Regions from separate parts of the Sporosarcina sp. FSL K6-2383 genome, predicted to be linked through region 2. Evidence: riboswitches for the same ligand, from Rfam matches in the RefSeq annotation. Region 2 holds a riboswitch; each other region holds the start of a gene.

The links. A riboswitch is a leader RNA that binds a small molecule or an ion and turns the genes downstream of it on or off. The one in region 2 is predicted to bind thiamine pyrophosphate.
Region 1: it holds a riboswitch for thiamine pyrophosphate, as region 2 does, so the genes downstream of both, tenA (thiaminase II) here and MKZ10_RS03200 (YkoF family thiamine/hydroxymethylpyrimidine-binding protein) in region 2, are expected to answer to the same signal.
Region 3: it holds a riboswitch for thiamine pyrophosphate, as region 2 does, so the genes downstream of both, thiT (energy-coupled thiamine transporter ThiT) here and MKZ10_RS03200 (YkoF family thiamine/hydroxymethylpyrimidine-binding protein) in region 2, are expected to answer to the same signal.
Region 4: it holds a riboswitch for thiamine pyrophosphate, as region 2 does, so the genes downstream of both, MKZ10_RS08420 (ABC transporter substrate-binding protein) here and MKZ10_RS03200 (YkoF family thiamine/hydroxymethylpyrimidine-binding protein) in region 2, are expected to answer to the same signal.

The regions. Positions count from the first base shown of each region.
Region 1 is NZ_CP152017.1:276,200-279,406, forward strand. Features, by position in the region: gene MKZ10_RS01545 (choice-of-anchor I family protein) at 1-237, opposite strand, end outside; gene MKZ10_RS01550 (hypothetical protein) at 438-821, shown strand; gene MKZ10_RS01555 (hypothetical protein) at 825-1,205, shown strand; TPP riboswitch at 1,266-1,371, shown strand; gene tenA (thiaminase II) at 1,466-2,155, shown strand; gene thiM (hydroxyethylthiazole kinase) at 2,152-2,901, shown strand; gene thiD (bifunctional hydroxymethylpyrimidine kinase/phosphomethylpyrimidine kinase) at 2,898-3,207, shown strand, end outside.
Region 2 is NZ_CP152017.1:604,568-607,774, forward strand. Features, by position in the region: gene MKZ10_RS03190 (ATP-binding cassette domain-containing protein) at 1-182, opposite strand, end outside; gene MKZ10_RS03195 (ECF transporter S component) at 172-774, opposite strand; gene MKZ10_RS03200 (YkoF family thiamine/hydroxymethylpyrimidine-binding protein) at 776-1,381, opposite strand; TPP riboswitch at 1,461-1,567, opposite strand; gene MKZ10_RS03205 (NAD(P)H-dependent oxidoreductase) at 1,857-2,414, shown strand; gene MKZ10_RS03210 (LLM class flavin-dependent oxidoreductase) at 2,601-3,207, shown strand, end outside.
Region 3 is NZ_CP152017.1:3,454,856-3,458,062, forward strand. Features, by position in the region: gene MKZ10_RS17495 (tryptophan-rich sensory protein) at 1-715, shown strand, start outside; gene thiT (energy-coupled thiamine transporter ThiT) at 756-1,313, opposite strand; TPP riboswitch at 1,395-1,496, opposite strand; gene MKZ10_RS17505 (hypothetical protein) at 1,605-1,952, shown strand; gene MKZ10_RS17510 (hypothetical protein) at 2,014-2,130, shown strand; gene map (type I methionyl aminopeptidase) at 2,234-2,980, shown strand.
Region 4 is NZ_CP152017.1:1,686,773-1,689,979, forward strand. Features, by position in the region: gene MKZ10_RS08410 (ABC transporter permease) at 1-516, opposite strand, end outside; gene MKZ10_RS08415 (thiamine-binding protein) at 513-803, opposite strand; gene MKZ10_RS08420 (ABC transporter substrate-binding protein) at 816-1,802, opposite strand; TPP riboswitch at 1,928-2,036, opposite strand; gene MKZ10_RS08425 (PadR family transcriptional regulator) at 2,227-2,688, shown strand; gene MKZ10_RS08430 (ABC transporter ATP-binding protein) at 2,702-3,207, shown strand, end outside.

The DNA of each region.
Region 1 (3,207 bases), 330 kb from region 2:
GCCAGATACGACGCCATTTGTGACAAAGGCACGTTTTAACGTTTCATCATAAGCCATAATTTCAGTACCACCAATACCTACTGCACTGTCATATTGACCAATTCGCGTCACCTTCAAATCATCCCCTTTATATTGAAATAAAGACGATTGTTCTGCAAATACATTATGTGGCTGACTTGCACCAAAAAGAATTCCCGCTGCCGCAATCCCTGAAATCATTTTCTTTCTCATTTTCATCTGTTTGCCTCCTAAATATAGTATCTTTCCATAAACCAATTCTAGCGGTCTATTGTTAAGCGAGTATTAATTTATTGTGTTTTTTCATAAAGAATCCATTCATTAGCAATTCATCCGTGTTGTTATGTACACGGATGAAATGCTACAATGAGTATACATATATCAAACCGTGCATATACTATTGGAAAGGAATGATGAAAGTGAGTGCTTCTACTTTGGATAAATCAAAAAAAACCGTTAACTCAGACACGTTAAAATTTCTTAAAAATAACGTATACAATATCACGGATATCACACGTCATAACAAGCTAACTGAAATGCTCGATCGTTTTTCTGAAGAAGTAACCGATGAAGTATTTATCATTCAAAATGCGAAGAATAAAAATGCAAAAGGTGCTTTTTTAGACTTAGATTATTTCGAAGAACTCCTAGCAAATAAAGAGGCTCTCGAGAATGCCCTAGATGAATTAATTGAAGAGACCGCCATACAAAGGCTAAACAGCAAGGCCACATTGTCTCTACATGATGTTTTTGACGAAGATGATATCGACTTTGACCAATTAATGAAAGAAATTGGGGACTAAAAATTGAACAATCTAGCCGAACTTACCCAATTTTTAATCGACAATTATAACGTAGAGCTAAAATTCACACCCGAAGTTAAACAAGACTTAAAAGCCATCAACAAAGGAAGTCGAACAAGTATACTAGCTCTTATTATTCGACGAGCTAAACAAGGACCACTTTTTGTGCCTGAAGGTGTTGCAAAATCATTACATGGCAATTTAAACGGCTTCGCAAAAATTAAATCGAAGTCTACTAACATCAGATGTATCTATCAACCCGTTAAATCCACCATTACAAGGATGGATATGATTGCAATCGGTCCTCGGGATAAAAGCAAAGCTTATAAATTAGCTGCCGAGCGTTTGGATGCTTTTTATTCACAGAGGCAAAACGACGAATAATAGTTTTATATCTTGCCAATTATCAAACTTATGTTATAGTTGTGATGAAAATCGAATATTTTTCGCCACTAGGGGAGTCTTTTAAAGGCTGAGACGCATATGCATATGCGGACCCTTGGAACCTGATCTGGATCATACCAGCGTAGGGAAGTGGGACTGCGCTGTTTTTTTATTGACCAAACCATCGTGGGCCGCTTCCTAAGCTATATTAGGAGGCGGCTTTTTCATTTTCAATAATAGGGATATGGGGAGTGGACAGGATGACATTTTGTGATGAAGTACGGTCGGAATGTGATGCATTATGGCAAGGGAGCTTTGACCATCCATTTATCAAAGGAGTAGCAGACGGCACTTTGCCTGTAGAAGTGTTTAAGTTTTATGTGCAACAGGATTCTTATTATTTGTCCCATTTTGCAAAAATCCAGGCGCTGGGTGCTGTGAAAGCACAGGATTTACTAACGACACAACGGTTTGCAGCACACGCAGAACGTACATGTAGTGCGGAAATGTCCTTGCATGAGTCCTTTTTCAGCATGTTAGACATAACCGAAGAAGAACGCACAGCATTCCAACCTGCGCCAACCGCTTATCAATATGTTTCCCATATGTATCGCGCAGCTCACGAGGGTGATTTAGCAGATATCCTCGCTGCATTGTTGCCATGTTACTGGTTGTATTATGAAATTGGCGAAAGACTCAAAGACGCGAAACCAAATCACCCCGTTTACGATAAGTGGATTCAAACCTACAGTTCTGAATGGTTTGAAGAGCTTGTACAAGAACAGATTGCCCGGATGAATGAACTAGCGGAAGCTGTTTCCCCAGAGAGACGCCTTCGGCTCAAAGAACATTTCCGTAAGAGCAGCTATTATGAATGGCAGTTTTGGGCAATGGCCTGGACACAGCAACAGTGGACAATTCACCCATACGAAGAGGTAGCGAACCAATGATACAAAAACTGCGTGAAGAACAACCACTTGTGCATTGCATCACCAATATCGTCGTGGCCAATTTCCAAGCGAATGGTTTGCTAGCACTCGGCGCATCTCCCATTATGGCCGATGCTGTGGAGGAGGCAGCGGAAATCGCTAGTATCTCGTCTTGTACCGTGTTAAATATCGGCACACTGAAACGGGAAACCGTCAAAGCAATGCTTCTGGCGGGGAAAAGCGCTAATCAGCATGGTAAACCTGTCGTTCTCGATCCTGTCGGGGCTGGAGCAACCGCTTTCCGCAAAGAATCTGTTTTAGGGATTTTAGATGAAGTCGATGTGACACTCATCCGATGTAATGCGGGCGAACTTGCCGCCATTGCAGGGGTAAAATGGGAGGCAAAAGGCGTCGACGCGGGTCAAGGTGACACGGATTTAGCCACACTTGCAGAGGACGTTGCACGTAGACACCACTGTATCGTTGCCGTTACCGGCGTGGTCGATATTGTCACCGATGGCAACAAAACGCTGCACATTACAGGCGGGCATCCATTGATGGCCAAAATTACAGGCAGCGGTTGCCTACTAAGTGCCATCGCAGGTGCATTCTTGGCTGTCGCGAATGAAATTTCGTTGGACGCGGTAGCGAATGCATGTATTTTTTATAAACAAGCTGGACAGCAGGCTGCTGAAAAATCCGGGGGTCCCGGCGATTTTCAAGCTCAGTTTTTGAACGCCCTTCATCAGGGAGGTGTAGCAAGATGACAGCTATCGCTTTAACTGTCGCAGGATCCGATAGTGGTGGCGGCGCAGGCATTCAAGCCGATTTGAAAACATTTCAAGAGTTGGGTGTCTTCGGGACATCGGCACTAACTGCTGTGACGGCACAAAATACACTAGGTGTACACGGGGTTTATCCAATTGAGGCAGCTGGTGTGACCGCGCAAATGCGGGCAGTGCTGGATGACTTCAACGTCGGTGCAGTGAAAACGGGCATGCTGTTTTCTGCTGACATCATCCGCGCTGTAGCAGAAATACTGAAATCTTATGATACGCCTACACTCATTATCG
Region 2 (3,207 bases):
AGCGTGCTTTTGCCGCTGCCGCTTGCACCTGTAATGACGACACGTTCCCCTTGCCGAATGGTCAAAGAAACGTCTTGTAACACGGGATTATCCTCCTCAGGAAAGCGGAAGGTGACGTTAGCGAATGCCATGACAATGGCGGACTCAATTGCTAGTACTTGCTTTGCCCATTCAACGACCATGCTGAACTGTTACTTTCTGCTTGCGATTTGGTTTATCCCTAGAAATGGCATAGCCACGTAGTGCACCTGTCGCAAGAAGACCGTCAGATACCCATTTCCCACCAAGTCCGGCAATCAGCGCACCACTCATAATTCGTAGACCAAACATGAGAGCAACATAAGAAGGGGAGAGCGCTGCATAACCCGACACGAAATAGCTGTAGACAAAGCTAAATACCGCTGATCCCACGCCCGCCAAAATGAGCACCCATGTATTGAATCGTTTGTAGCCTGTGGCGGCAAAGGCAGCTTCTGCCCCTAATCCTTGAATCAGTCCACTTAAAATCAGTCGCGGGCCAACTGCATTACCAATCATCACTTCAATGGCGGCAGCTACGGTTTCAGACAACACGGCGGCACCAGGTTTGCGAATGATGTACATGCAAATAATCGACACAATAAACCAAATGCCAAACATCCATTCATACGCAATCGGGCCGATGAAGCCAGCCCAAATATTTCCGACATGGACGAATAGTAAATAGACAACAGCAAATACAACGGCCAGCACCGACAATAACACAACTTCTTTCAGCTTCCAGGACTTCAACAAGTCAGGCACCGCCTTTGTGTGAAGGACTATTGATGCTCATATTAACCGTCATGACGAGATGTCGATGTTCCGCGGAGCGTGCCTCGGAAAAAGACTCTTCTAAAAATGTAAAAACCTCATGAATATCCCCGTGCAAGCCGCTGGCATAATGCATACTCGTGTTAAAGACACCTTGTTCCTTCGCACGCTCTACTTCTTTATAAATGACCGACATATAATCCGGATTGTTCATCGGATACAAAGCAAACTGTGAGGATACATATTGTCGTAAGTCTTTCACTAGTGGTTCATTTAATCGAACATCATCTTTTTCTAAATAAACATCCCCCGCAGTATCACCAGGACAGCCGACTGAAAAAGTACCGTTAAAGGCGACATGTGTCCCCGTTTTTGCAGCGTGTAACACAATAGCCTTGGCCGTATCAAAAACATGAATCTCTTTGCCACGTATGACCGTACTGACATCATCGGTGTGCATCCACACATTGGACGTATCTGCTTTCGATAATGCGCCTTTAATGATTTCTACAAAATTGTCCGCCATTGGATGAAGCGAAAACCGCAATCCAATAATCGGGCTCGTTCCACAAGAAAATGCTGTTTCCATAACTATTTCCCCCTATTTTACTCCACAAAAAAAGCCACATCCGTGAAGATGCAGCCCTCCTGCGCATAGGTGACCTACGGCAAAAGTAACCGCACTTCCCCACGCCAGTATTACCTGGTTCGAGTTATAAGGGATCGGAGCAAAAGCTCTCATCTCAGCCGAAAATAGGCACCCCTAGTGCAGAAAACGTATGTGATTTTGATTGTAAAGTTTGTATTATGCTGAATCGACTCCAGCGCATTCAGTGTAAAGGAAGGAATGGCGTTTGTAAAGTGTAAGATAAATGTAACCAGTTCCAGATGACTCTCGAAACTACTTGCTTGACAATACGTGGTTACAATTATATAGTTTGTTACGTAAAGTAAGTATTGTCGTTTGAAAAAGTAAATAAATTATATGGGTGGTTATCAAAGTGGGATTTTTCGACAGACTATTCGACAGACTATTCGGTAGATCAACTGAGGAGGAAAAAACAATGACAAATGTAAAATTGAAAATCGGTATTGTTCAAGGTAGTGTACGTGTAGGACGCAACGGTGATGCTGTAGCAAAATGGATGAATGAGTTCGCAAACAAACGTAATGATGCAGAGTATGAAATTGTAGACCTTGCTGATTACAACCTGCCATTCTTAGGCTCAGCAAATGCACAACCGGATGCTGAAGCACAAATCAAAGCGTGGTCAGAAAAAATGGCTTCTTTCGATGGTTATGTTTTCGTTACACCTGAATATAACCATGCAATTGGTGGCGCACTAAAAAATGCGTTGGACTTCTTGAACCCAGAATTGAACAACAAAGCAGCTGGCTTCGTTGGATATGGTAGCTTGGGTGGTACACGTGCACATGAAAATCTACGTCTAATCCTAGGTGAACTACAAGTTGCTGACGTTCGTACAGCGGTGACGTTCTCCCTGATGTCCGACTTTGAAAACATGAGCGTATTCAAGCCTGCTGATTACCATGCAGACAATGCAAACGCTATGCTTGACCAAGTTCTTGCTTGGAGTGGCGCATTAAAAACTGTACGATAATAAAGGATGTTCATACTGTATGCAGACATAATTCAAAACTATGTCTACATACAGTGCGTTTCGTAAGTGTTGTATAGTAGGACTAAAAATCGTACATACAAAAGGAGATAGCTGTTCTAGATGAAATAGCAAATGCATAACATAGAAACGAACATTTTACATTTTCTCTGAAATGGAGTACAGATAATGACAAATGAAGTAGGCAAACCGGGAATCGAAATAGGCATTTATACGTTTGGGGATATCGGCCCAGATCCACATACAGGAAAGACAATTAGCATTCAGCAGCGCCTACAAGAGGTGCTGGCTGCTGGAAAGCTAGCAGATGAAGCTGGACTTGATGTCTTTGGGGTAGGTGAACATCATCGTTTAGACTACGCGGTGTCATCTCCAGCTGTTACGCTCGCAGCAGTGGCACAGCATACGAAGCAAATTAAGTTAACGAGTGCAACGACTGTGTTAAGTACAATCGATCCTGTCCGTCTTTTCGAAGACTTTGCGACACTTGATTTACTGTCAAATGGCCGCGCAGAAATTATTGCAGGTCGTGGTGCATTTGTAGAATCTTTCCCGCTATTTGGCTATGATTTAAACGATTATGATGAACTGTTTGAGGAGCATATGCAGTTACTCCAACAGTTAAATACGAGTGAAGTTGTCAATTGGCAAGGTTCTTTCCGTTCATCGCTACAGAACGCCATGATTGCACCTCGTCCGGCACAAGAAAAATTACCGCTTTGGATTGGTGTGGGCGGAACACCGGAAAGTGCAATTCGGGCAGGTAGACTTGGCA
Region 3 (3,207 bases), 820 kb from region 2:
GACCCTTTCGCTCATTGCCATCGTCCTTGTCAATGTAGCAGCAAATAGTATACCTTTGAACGGCAGTACAACAGTAGCCATCGCAAGTAGGTTACCCGTTCTTTTCATGCCCGCGGGATATGTCTTCGCATTGTCGGCTATTATTTATATGCTACTTGCCTTTTGGCTATACGGCTTTAAACACAACAACGCTACCGTTAGCCAATCACTACAAAACGGTCGAGCTATCCTGTTTACGATTAGCTGTCTGTTTAATATTGTCTGGCTCCTGCTGTGGCATTACGGTTTCTTTAATTGGACAATTGTTTTCATGGCTTTGTTACTCGCTACATTACTAGCCCTATATTTCACTTACCCTAAAAAAGACAACCAATTGTTTGGTAGAATTCCGATTGCCATTAACCTTGGCTTGATTTTCATCGCGACTATTGCCAACATCAGTTATGTCCTTACACTACATGAATGGTCAGGCTGGGGACTCAGCGATCCGCTATGGACGGTCATCTATTTGACCTTCGCTACAGCCATTGCACTCCATTTCCTATACCACCATGCGGATATAGCTCTAAGCAGTGTATTCATATGGGCGTTTATAGGAATTGCAGTAAAAAACGGCGTCAATGAATTATTCGTTTCAGCTGCAGCGCTTTTTCTAACAGCAGCCATTGCTGTCGTGATTTTTTTCAAAAGAAAACAATTAACATCCGTCAAATAGAAAAATCGCCGTTCCTCCTTTTTGGAAGAACGGCGATTTTTCATGTACGTTGTAGCAAACGTGGTGCCGACATAAATAATAATGAAGCTACAAGTGCTGATAAAATGATGGAAGGAATCATATAACTTGCATTATATACGAGCGAATAAAGCCAAACCGGCTGTCCCTCAGGTGCATATGACGCAAAGAATACAATACCGCCGATGTAATGGATAAGAAATCGAAGAAGCCCGCCAATCACCGTACCTACAACAATCGCCATGACCATCGTACCTTTATTACCTTTTGCTTTGCCACTTAACAGCCAACCAAGCGTAACTGCCGCGACACCAACAAGTGCATACGCGACAAAATAATCGAGTGCTGCCTGAATGGCATTAAAAACATAGCCACCCATAATCAGTTGCAAAATCCCCGAGACAAATCCCGTCAGCATTCCCCCAACAATGCCCCAACGAAATGCCATGACAACAATTGGCAGCATAGATAATGTGACCGAACCTCCCTGAGGCATTGAAAATCCAATCTTATCAAGTACAAATGATATAGCTCCTAAAATAGCTACTTCGAGTAAAAATTGTAGACGTTTACGATCCAAATGACTTCCTCCTCCTACTAGTTGGTGTAGGATTCCGGGCATAAAAAAAGACATCCCGGATAGAATGGGACATCACAATATGATGGTTGCCATCCACATCCCTACGCAAGAATAATCTTACAGGTTCGAAGGGTTAGGACAAATTGTCCAATCTCAGCCAAAAAGGCACCCCTTGTGGTTCAAGTTATTCAATTAACTCTTTCATTGTATAAGATGGTCAATCTTTAAGCAAGATAATTAACAAGAATAACAAATAACCTATATAGTTAACATATAACGGAGGGGATACTCTTGCAAAACAATAAACTATTAGCTTCTTTATGCTATTTCAGCGTTTTTTTTGCTCCATTACTTCTACCTGTTATCATTTATTTCATATCAGATAACCGGGAAATTAAGTATCATGCAAAACGCTCACTCATCTCCCATCTCGTCCCGACCCTATTACTCATTGCGGGATTTGTTATTTTTTCTTTCTCTATGTTTTCTTTAACAAATCAAATAAGCGGAATGTCTGGCGATAATTTCAGTTTTAGTTTTTGGCAATTAACCCCGTTTATTTTCATGCTAATTTATGGACTTCTCTTTGTCATCATCGTCATTTGGAATATTGTTCAAGGCGTGAAGGTATTAAAATAAGGTTTATCATATTTGAAATGCGGGAACGGAATACAAAATATATTTTTAGGAGAGAATTCATTTGAAAATCGGAAAATTAATTAAGACAGCCATTAAAATAGCCCCCATCGCTTACCCAATTGTACGAAAAATAATGGCAAATAAGAAAACTTCCAATGCAACTATTTCAAAAAAATAATTTACCTGCCTGCAATTACTTTAAAGTTTGCAGGCTTTTTTCTGCGTTATAATATGATATAGTATGTATAGAAAAATTGAACGGTAGAAAGGATTTGTACGAAATGATTGCAAAAACTGAACAGGATATTGAGGCGCTAAAAATAATCGGTAAAATTGTTGCCGAAATCCGTGAAGCGTTAAAAGCAGCAACGGTCCCTGGTAAAACAACTAAAGAAATTGATGAGCTCGCGGGGCGTCTCTTTGAAGAAAAAGGAGCAATTTCTGCACCAATTGACCAATATGATTTCCCAGGGTACACATGCATTAGCGTCAACAATGAAGTAGCACATGGTATTCCAGGCTCTCGTGTTATTCAAGATGGAGACCTTGTTAATATCGACGTTTCTGGCTCTTATGGCGGCTATTTTGCTGATACTGGCATTTCTTTTGTTGCTGGAACACCAGACGACAAAAAACAACTGCTCTGCGATGTTGCCGCAAGTGCATTCGAGCTTGCGATGACGAAGGTGAAGGCAGGTTCTAGTTTGAACCGGATTGGTAAAGCGGTCGAACGTGAGGCGAAAAATCACGGGCTAGCCGTTATTAAAAACTTAACGGGCCACGGCATTGGTAAATCTTTGCATGAAGAACCACAGCATATTTTGAATTACTACGATCCTTCCGATAAGACTCTTTTGAAAGATGGCATGGTCCTTGCAGTCGAGCCTTTCATCTCACAAAAAGCTGAGCATATTATCGAATCAGGAGATGGCTGGACATTCATTACACCTGATAATTCGCTCGTTGCACAAATTGAACATACGGTTATCGTTACAAAAGGCGAGCCAATTATTTTGACAAAGATTTAAATTGATTCAGTAAATACCAACTGAATCAATAATAAAGGGCTATTCTAGAATCCGGGTAGATTCTAGAATAGCCCTTTTCGTCATTACTTTTTCACGTTTGTTGATTAACTAAAAAAAATAACTTAATCAACTATTAGTCACTCTAAGTCCAATAGCTTTTGGTTCGCTTTGGATGGAACGACTTCTATACAATTCCCGTGCTATTTTCATTTATAGGGACGCGACTC
Region 4 (3,207 bases), 1.1 Mb from region 2:
GGCATAGGGCCACTGTAATTTCCAAAAAATTTGTCGATTCGATGCCCCCGTCATTTTCATATAATGCAGCAAATCTCGGTCTGTTTGCCGCAAACCATCCAGTAGGGCGATGGTGATGGGGAAAAAGCACACGAGTACAATAATAATCACTTTCGGTAACATACCGAATCCGAACCAGATGACAAGCAAAGGTGCTAACACAATGATTGGAATGTTTTGCGATAAAATCAGTAGCGGATAAAAGGCTTCCTGTAACACAGGTAGACGGAATAACAATATGGCAACGGCTAGACCTACAATAATACCAATCGTATAACCAGTAAGTGTCAGACGGATGGTCGATAAAATATGACCGAAATAAAGTGACCAGCCCTGAATGGTCTCTTGCCACACTTGTGTAGGAACGGGGAGTAGCCATGCGGGAATATTGAATAGCCGGCCTGCTAGTTCCCAAAGGATAAGTAAAAGGATGATGACCAATAGAGGTCGCCATCCTTTTTTAAATACGTGTTTCAACGGTATTTCTCCGTCAGTTTGTCCATGGAAGCACCGTCTGGCTTATAAAGTATTTTCACCTGCGAAATGATACTTAGTGAGCCTTTTTCAATCATAAGCTCATTCATTTTTTGTACAATCGCTAGTAACTCCGTCAAGTTACCTTCCATTGTTGTTTCCAGCGGTGATACTTGGTAAGGGACACCTGCTTCCTCAATAACTGCAATAGCGGCATCTACCAAGGGAATCACATCTTCTCCATTGGGCATTTTGGGGATGATTTGAATACTAACAAGTGCGTTTGTCATAGTAGTTCCTCCTTATTTAGGTAAAAATGCATTGGTAAATGCGTCCTCTGCGATAAATTCACCGTCGAGTAAATTGTTGTCAGTCATCCATTCTGCATAGCCTTGCCAAATTTCAAGTTTTTGTTCACCCCAGCGCGGTGCATCGTCTTGGTATTTTGATGAAATCCATTGTTGGCTTGCTGTGACCAACTCCTCATCCAAATCAGGAACCGCCTTCGATAACATCGATGCCGCTTCATCTGGATTGTCAATGGCAAATTCATAACCTTGCGTAACTGCCTTGACAAAAGCGCGAACCGTATCTGGATTGTCGCTAATCATTTTTTCGCTCGTCGTAATGACAGGCGTATAATAGTCCAGCTTGTCCGAGAAATCCTTTAAATACTGCATGTTCAAGTCAATGCCACGCAGCTCGGCTTCAATGCCTGTCCATGCATAGTAAATCCATGCGAAGTCAATATCACGTTCGACGGCTGTGAAAAAGTCTGAATTCCCCATGTTGATAATTTCAACCTGATTGATGTCAGCCTGTTCTTTATCCATTAATGAAGAGAGGACTGCCTGTTCAACAGGAGCACCCCAGCCACCATATGTTTTTCCTTCGTAATCCTTTGGTGATTCAATGCCAGCTTTCTTCAAAGAGGCAAATCCCGACGTATTATGCTGAAGAATGGCCGCGATTGACACGATTGGGATCTCTTGAGCACGCGCTTCTGTAATCGTTTCTTGTGCACTGATGCCAAATTGTGCTTTTCCGGCTGCGACAAGCTGGTCAGCACCTGCTTCACCTGGAAGCATAATTTCAACATCTAGACCTTGTTGTTCAAAAAAGCCTTTTTCCTGTGCAACATACAAGCCTGTGTGGTTTGTATTTGGCGTCCAATCTAGGACAAATTGGACTTTCTCTAACTGGCCATCTTTCTTCGATTCATTACTCTTATCGGTACCACACGCCGCCAGCAACAAACAAAGCATGACGAACAACAAAACTTTTCTCAACTCTATTCCTCCTCTTGGATTCATAGCAATTACGAGTGAACGGCTGCCCAAGGAACACAAAATACATCTCTTTTGAACACAAAAATGCGTTCTCCGGGCAACCGAAGAACGCATAAACAATAGACATGGCTAATGAGTATGTTCCCTCCGCTGGTGTCAACCAGATCAGGTTCTAAGGGTCTATACTTCCAAAGTATATCTCAACCAGTTCGACTGGTCCCCCCACATAATTGTAACTGTATGAATTTTTTATGATTAGTACATCTACTACTCTGCCACATCCGTGTGAATGAAGCAAGCCCAAACAAAATAATGCAAGTGAAAAACTGGATTATTCATTTATTTAAAATTGCTACTCTATATCTATTGTAATTAATCGATATATCGACTAAAATTATCGATATAGTTAAAAGGAGGGGTTGCAATGAAAAGGCGGAGAGGGTTTGTACAACTGGCAATCTTGCATTTACTGAAGGAAGAGTCCATGCATGGCTATCAAATGATGAAGGAATTAGAACATCGTTCGGGCGGATTATATGCTGCAAGTGCGGGCACAGTTTATCCAGCACTTCAAGAATTACTGGAACAAGAGATGATTGATTTGGATCCGGCTTCAGAAAAAAAAACATATGTGCTTCAAGAAAAAGGGAAAGAACGCTTAGAGGATTTCGCGAACAGAATCGAAGGAGATTTCTGGACTGAATGGGAAGCCAGATGGGTTTGGCAAAATTCTGATGAGGCGGTTCAGTTAAAGCGTGCGATGGAACAGTGGGAAGCCGAAGTACGAAAAGCGATGAAACAAGCGCGAAAAAATCCAGAAAAATCTACAAAGTTGATTGCTTTTTTGGAGGAAATAACAGAACGTTTACAGAAAGAAAACCAATAGGGAGGGAAATGCTATGCAACCCCTAAAGAAATTAATTCAATATGTAAAACCTTATACACGCTTTGCGATTTTAGCCCCCCTTTTAATGTGTATTGAAGTTGCGATGGACCTGCTTCAGCCCACAATTATGCAACAAATGATTGATGTGGGAATTGCGAATCATGATAATACTTACGTCATTAAGCTTGGCTTGTTAATGCTGCTAACTGCTGTGATTGGTTTAATTGGGGGAGTTGGTTGTACGGTATACAGCACAAAAGCAGCTGTCAATTTTGCAGCGGACATACGCCGCGATGTATTCAAAAAGACGGAGCAGTTTTCTAGTAAAAATACAGATGCATTCGGTGCAGGGAAATTAATCACCATTGTGACGAATGATGTGACATCTGTCCAGCAGGCGCTTATGATGACGTTGCGCGTTTTTGTACGTGGACCGTTATTATTTATAGGAGCTGTTGTCATTGTTTGGTTTACGGCTCGTGAATTATTTCCGGTATTGTTAGTGGCGATTCCGATATT